Regions from separate parts of the Methylomagnum sp. genome, predicted to be linked through region 1. Evidence: riboswitches for the same ligand, from Rfam matches in the RefSeq annotation. Region 1 holds a riboswitch; the other holds the start of a gene.
The links. A riboswitch is a leader RNA that binds a small molecule or an ion and turns the genes downstream of it on or off. The one in region 1 is predicted to bind thiamine pyrophosphate.

Region 1 (3,414 bases):
CGGGCTGGACGATTTCCATCCGGTCGCCCGGCTGCAAGCGGGTTTCGCCGTACTGATGGCGATGGACGAAGTTCAGGTTGATTGCCACCGCGAAGGGCGGCGTGGCGCCAAAGGCTTCCAGCGCTTGGGTCAGGGTGGCGCCTTCGGGCAGGTCGAAGGTTTTCTGGTTGATGGTGATTTGCATGGTTATCAATGCCTCAGCCGGTGGCGTTCAGTTTCGTAGGGTGGGTTAGGCGCACGCTAGGTCAGGCTTGATATGGCTTCGTGGTCTACCGTGCGCCGTAACCCACCATCCTGACCTTCCCATGCGTCCCTTCAACCCGTCGCGTTCGGTCGATACAGCGCGGCCCAGGGCTGCGCCTCGCGCCAAGCGTCCCAATGGTCCCCGCCGCCAATCACATACCGGACCAGGGCCAGCGTCGCCTCGGCCATGGCCGGCGCGACCAGGAAGCCGTGCCGGTACAGGCCGTTGACCTGAATGAGCCGCTTACCATCCCAGCGAATTTCCGGCAGGTTGTCGGGCAGGGCGGGCCGACAGTTGGTGAGCATTTCCAGGATGCGGGCCTCGCCGAAGGCGGGATGGACCGAGTAGAGCGCGGACAGCAACTCCAGCGCGGAACGCACGCTGGTGGGGGAGGTGTCCTCGGTCTCGATCTGGGTGGCGCCGATGACGTAGATGCCGCCGGGCTTGGGCGCGATGTAGATGGGATAGCGCGGATGCAGCAGCCGCACCGGGCGGTGTAGTTCGACATCCGGCGAATGCACCCGGACCACCTCGCCCCGCACGCCCCGCACCGCTGACCAATCCGGTTTCGCGCCCAAGCCCCGGCAATCCAAGACCCAATCCGCGTCGGCCCGGTCCGGGGACATCTCGGTGTGCCAGTGCAGCCGCGCCGCGCTGGCCTCTAGCGCGGCGCGCAAGGCGTCGAGCGTGGCGCGGTTGTCCAATTGGCCCTCGCCCGGCAGATACAGCGCCCGGGGGAAACGGTGTCCCAGCGCCGGTTCCAAGGCTTCGATGTCGGCCCCACGCATTTCCCGTGGCCCGCCTGCGTGAAGCAATTCGGCATCCAGCGTCCGCAGCCTCGCGCCGAATTGGGCGGCTTGGTCGCGGTCCTGGGCGTGCCACAGGATGAGCGTGCCGTTCTGCTGGAAGAACACCGGCTCGGGCAGGGTCGCCAGTAGTTCGGGCCATAATTTCAGGCTGGCGAGGCCGAGCTTGACGACGATGGGTTCGGACACCACCGATTCCGCCAGCGGCGCCAACATGGCGGCGGCGATATGGGCGGCGGAGGTGGCGCCGTCCGGCCCGCCGCGCTCGTAGACATCGACGGTGTGACCGGCCCGGACCAGCGCCAGGGCGGTCAGCCGTCCCATAAGACCCGCGCCTAGCACGGCGAAACGCATGGACATGGCGGATTACCTCTGGGAAGTGGATGCGTAGAAAACGATGGTGGCCAGCGGGGCCAGCCTGGGGAAATCGGGGGCGTGTTCGGGGCGGTGCGATGTCGGCATGGCCGGTTCCTCATCTTCGGTAAAAAAGGATGAAACCGGAACCCACTTGAGTTGGGGAGGGACGGCGCCCGGAATCCGGCGCTTTGGAAACGGCTTGGATTCGGGCCATGAAACTTCCCACGCCAGCATTATCTGGATCGGGTTTAAGGGTCTCTCTCAGCGTTGCGGGCGTCCGCAAGCACCCCTGTTTCATCCGGGACCGATTAAAGCACAATCCGAATGGTAAGGAAAAGCTGGCCGGTCAAGCCCCAGGGCAATCGCGCTATATGAGGACTCTCCCGTTTTCTCCCTCTCCAGCGGGAAAGGGTTGGGGTGTGAGGGGGATTTAAATGGGATTTTTCAGCCTTAACCCTTTCAACATGCCGACCAAAAAGCTTAAGCCGAAACGGCCTGCCTTGCTGCTTGCGGGAAGAAATCTTTTTTGATCCCCTCTCCCGGTGGGAGAGGGGATAAAGCCCGGCTTCATACACATAGCGCGATTGCCCTGGGTCAAGCCCAGCCACACCGTCCTTATAGCTCAATGCCATATGCTTAGGCCGTTATAGGCTTGGTGGTTATAAAAGCCGACTCTACAATAACGAACTTTTTATCCGTAGAAGCATAAAAATGACTATCGCTTATATCATTTCGGGGTTGCTGGTGGGGTTCCTGGTGGGGCTGACGGGCGTCGGCGGTGGCTCGTTGATGACGCCGCTCTTGGTGTTCATCTTTGGCTTCGCGCCCAAGGCGGCGGTGGGCACGGACCTGCTGTTCGCCGCCATCACCAAGTGCGGCGGGGTGCTGGTCCACCACGGCAAGCATCGCTCGGTGGAATGGAAAATCGTGTTCCATCTCTGCCTGGGCAGCATCCCGGCGGCGCTGTTGGTCATTTATCTGCTGGAGAACGTGTTCACCAAGGACGAGTCCATCACCGCCATGATTACCACCAGCCTGGGGGTGGCCTTGATCTGCACCTCCCTGGCGCTGTTCCTCCGCAACCGGCTGATCTCCCGCCGCAAGGACGACGACATCGCCGTGCAACGCCTGACCCACGCCGAGCGCTATGGCCGCTGGCAATGGTTCATCACCATGCTGGTGGGGCTGTTCCTGGGGGTGCTGGTCACGCTGTCGTCGGTGGGTGCCGGGGCGCTGGGCACCATGGCGCTGTTATTCCTGTATCCCCGCCTGCCCACGGTGCGCATCGTCGGCACCGACCTGGCTCACGCCATTCCCCTGACCGCCGTCGCGGGACTCGGCCATCTGCACATGGGCAATGTGGACTTGAACCTGCTGGGCAGCCTCCTGATCGGCTCCCTGCCGGGCATTTATATCGGCAGCTTGTTGAGCGCGAAGATTCCCGAGAAAGTCCTGCGTCCGGTGTTGGCGACCTTGCTGATGATCATCGGCGTGAAGTTCGTCATTTAGCGGCCTTGGCACTGGCCTGCTCCAGTCGTCCCGGACGGCGGGCCAGCCTGAAATAAACCGGCGGGTTCTCCTCTTGGTTTAGTTCGGCGGCGCCGTAAAAGGAGCGGACCTCCCCGGCATGCAGCACGGGTTCCGTGGCGTCCTTGCCCTCGTTCTTCAAGAGCGACGAACGCCCGATTTGGACGCCGCCCTCGTCGAACAGCAGGAGGTCCAGCCGAACATACAGCGGGTCGGCCGCCTCGTTGGCCATGACGGCCTTGTATTCCCAGACCTTGCTATCGTCCTTGCCGGTCGCCGTGAAGGTGATATTGGCGACGCTATCCTGGTCAACGGGAATCACATGGTCCAGTTGCAGGGGCCGCAGTCCGGGCGAACGCGCCTTAACCTGCCGCGCCACGTCCTGCTTCAGCGAGACGAACTGGGGTTGCAGGACTTTCAATTCGCCAGCCTCGGCTTGAATCGCCTGGGTCAGCGTCCGCCGATCATTTTCAACCATCA
Region 2 (3,414 bases), on a different contig from region 1:
TTATCCATGGAATAAAACTTCACGCCACCAGATTGGGCCGGTCCCCACTGCCCGATTAAATAATTGACGAAACCGCTCTGAAAACTCACATCCGAGGGCACATAGGCATCGTTTGGATCGTTGCCGATAATCCTTAGCCCAGTGCTTTGCAACATGCCATTGCCCGCATCCGGGAACCAATCGTTATCGGCCTGGGTTTGGGGGCCGTATTTGGTTTGGGAATAGCTGGCTAATTTACTCCGATCCGGTGCCAACTTGGCAACCCAGCCCGTGGTTGGAATAGTAATAATAGAGTCCGATCCACTGCTTTTATTATCGTTTACCATGCCGTCGATCAAGCCCGCCGGAACGCCATCCCCCGTCTCGGAGATGCTCTCGAAAAACCAGTCGCTGGCGGTATTGTCGGCATTCTCCAGCCAGTTATAGGTGCTGGCCCGATTACCCCCTTGCCGATTCAGCGAGAAGTTCAAATCCGCCAGCGTGGCCGGGGGAGCAAACGACAGGCCGTAAATCAACGGGCTAATTGGGTGATTGCCGCTGGCGGCGTCGATATTGATGGCGAGCGGATTGAATTGCGCCGTGAAATTGGCCGTGGTGTTCGCCGCGAGGGTATGGGGCGGGGTCAGTCGGTCGGCAATATTCTTCAGGACCAATTGGTACAAATTGCCGGATTGCAGACGGGTTGGCACCGTCAGTATCACGCTGATTTTATCCGGGGAGATACTGACGCTTTGCGGTGCCAAAGGCGTGGCATAAGCCCCATCCTGAGCAGAGCCGATGGCGTAATTGCCTAGAATGGCGGCTGTGGCAGGATCGACCTGCTTGCTGAAAGAAATCTTGATGTGCTTCAAATCGCCGCCGCTCACCGAGGTCACCGTCGGTGGATCAAGGTTGGGCGTGAAGGAGATATTGTCGATTAATACATGCCCGTAGACATTGTTATTGGTCTGCCAATCGTTATTCCGCAATTGCAACCCTTCCACCAAAGTACCGGATAACAAGCTGAAATCACTCATGGGTATTTTGACGTGTTGCCACTGACTGGCTGGTACGACATAGTTCTCGATCAGCACTTGGCTACCGGTAGTGGACCAGAAGTTGGGAGCCAGAGAAATACCAAACGTCGCCTGCGCTGGCGACATCGCGTACAAGTCAAACTCTAGGTAAGAATAACCGCCAACATCGAAACCGCCGATGTAAGTCCCCGCATCCCAGTACCCCGGTTGGGTGAAGAAAACCGTGCAGTAATGATTAAGGCTAAGTTCGGCGGAATTAGCGCCACTGGCTTTGTTGCCGGTATAGGCAAGATTCAAAATGCAATCGTTTGTCCCGTCCTGCCATTGATTGCTGGTGAATCCGTTTTGCAGGGCGTCGCCATAGACAAGCAATGGCACCGAAGCGGGCGGAGTATCAGCGAAACTCGGTGCCGCAATTCCATTGAGGGCTAAGCCCAAAAGGATTGGAAATAAAGTAGCGTGGCTGATTTGACAGCCTGTCGGTTTATTTAGCTTAGTCATAACCGCATAGCCTTTGTTAGGGGAAATTTTGATGGCTAGCCCCGAATACCCATATATCGAAGCTGGTTATGCGTTAAGTTAGCAAAGAAACTTACAACCACCGCCCTCTCTAGGAAGGGCAAATATCCGGCACTAATTGCCTTGACACCACCGCATCAAAACATGGGCATCAGCTTTATTGTGGGTACCACCACCCAATCGGATTTTCCTGTGCCTCCCGGAATGGTGCATGGCCGATACTAATAATTGATGGTTTCAAGAAAGCACCCATCAGCCGAATTTGGCTTGGGCAGTTACCCCGGTCATGGTGTATCTGAAAGGTGGTTTTCCCCCATCCAATCATTGGTTTGGATTGAATGCATCCCCGCTTCGCCTTGCCAAACCGGGCCGCTTGTTTTAGCTTAGGCACCCATCCGTAGGGCTAGGGGTGCCCCGCCGAAAATGGCGGGGCTGAGACACACCCTTTGAACCTGACCCGGTTAATACCGGCGTAGGAAAGCCTGTCCTGGGGTAATATCGGACTCGTTCCGGTTTCCGCCGTTTGGACCCTCTTTCCCGCGCCATCTTTCCCCGCTCAACCCCCAGGAGAAAGCGATGAGCGCCATCCCCGCAGACACCCAACTACACGACGCCGTGACCGCCAAGCGGGCGTCCATCAAACCCTTCGCCGCGTCCGAGAAAGTCTACGTCCAGGGCAGCCGCCCGGACCTCCGCGTGCCGATGCGGAAAGTCAGCCAATCCGCCACCCCCACCGGCTTCGGCGCCGAGACCAACCCGCCGGTTTATATCTACGACACCTCCGGCCCCTACACCGACCCGGCGGTGGAGATTGATCTCCGCCACGGCCTCCCGGCGCTCCGGGCGGGCTGGATTGAAGAGCGCGGCGACACGGTGGAACTGGACGGCCCAAGTTCCGAGTACGGCACCCAACGCCAGCACGATCCCGCCTTGAGCGCCCTGCGCTTCGAGCATATCCAGAAGCCCCGCGTCGCCAAGCCCGGCGCCAATGTGACCCAGATGCACTACGCCCGGCAGGGCATCATCACGCCGGAAATGGAATACATCGCGATTCGGGAGAACCAGAAGCTGGAAGCCCTGGCCGAGATGTACAAGTTCCAGCATCCCGGCGAATCCTTCGGCGCGGCCATCCCGAAAATCATCACTCCGGAATTCGTCCGCGACGAAGTGGCGAAGGGAAGGGCCATCATCCCCAACAACATCAACCACCCGGAATCCGAGCCGATGATTATTGGCCGCAACTTCCTGGTGAAGATCAATTGCAACCTGGGCAATTCCGCCGTCACCTCCTCCATCGAGGAGGAAGTGGAGAAGATGCTGTGGTCGATCCGCTGGGGCGGCGACACGGTGATGGACCTCTCCACCGGCAAGAACATCCACGAAACCCGCGAGTGGATCATCCGCAATTCGCCGGTGCCCATCGGCACGGTGCCGATTTACCAAGCCCTGGAAAAGGTCAACGGCAAGGCCGAAGACCTGACCTGGGAAATCTTCCGCGACACGCTGATCGAACAGGCCGAGCAGGGCGTGGACTACTTCACCATTCACGCCGGTATCCGCCTGCCGTTCATCCCGCTGACCGCCAAGCGCGTGACCGGCATCGTGTCGCGGGGCGGCTCGATCATGGCGAAGTGGTGTTTGGCCCATCACAAGGAAAGCTTCCTCTACACCCATTTCGAGGACATCTGCGAAATCATGAAGGCTTACGATGTGGCCTTCTCGCTGGGCGACGGCTTGCGGCCCGGCTCCATCGCCGACGCCAACGACGAGGCGCAATTCGCCGAACTCCGCACCTTGGGCGAACTGACCCAAATCGCTTGGAAGCATGACGTGCAGGTGATGATCGAAGGGCCGGGCCATGTGCCGATGCACATGATCA

Region 2: linked by a shared signal. The riboswitch ahead of thiC (phosphomethylpyrimidine synthase ThiC) and the one ahead of ACXWUF_RS11535 (FAD-dependent oxidoreductase) in region 1 are both predicted to bind thiamine pyrophosphate.

Annotation. Positions count from the first base shown of each region.
Region 1 is NZ_JBTEKS010000129.1:3,118-6,531, forward strand. Features, by position in the region: gene thiS (sulfur carrier protein ThiS) at 1-184, opposite strand, end outside; gene ACXWUF_RS11535 (FAD-dependent oxidoreductase) at 316-1,410, opposite strand; TPP riboswitch at 1,610-1,708, opposite strand; gene ACXWUF_RS11540 (sulfite exporter TauE/SafE family protein) at 2,119-2,916, shown strand; gene ACXWUF_RS11545 (hypothetical protein) at 2,909-3,414, opposite strand, start outside.
Region 2 is NZ_JBTEKS010000052.1:13,344-16,757, forward strand. Features, by position in the region: gene ACXWUF_RS06450 (glycoside hydrolase family 44 protein) at 1-1,394, opposite strand, end outside; TPP riboswitch at 1,931-2,031, shown strand; gene thiC (phosphomethylpyrimidine synthase ThiC) at 2,112-3,414, shown strand, end outside.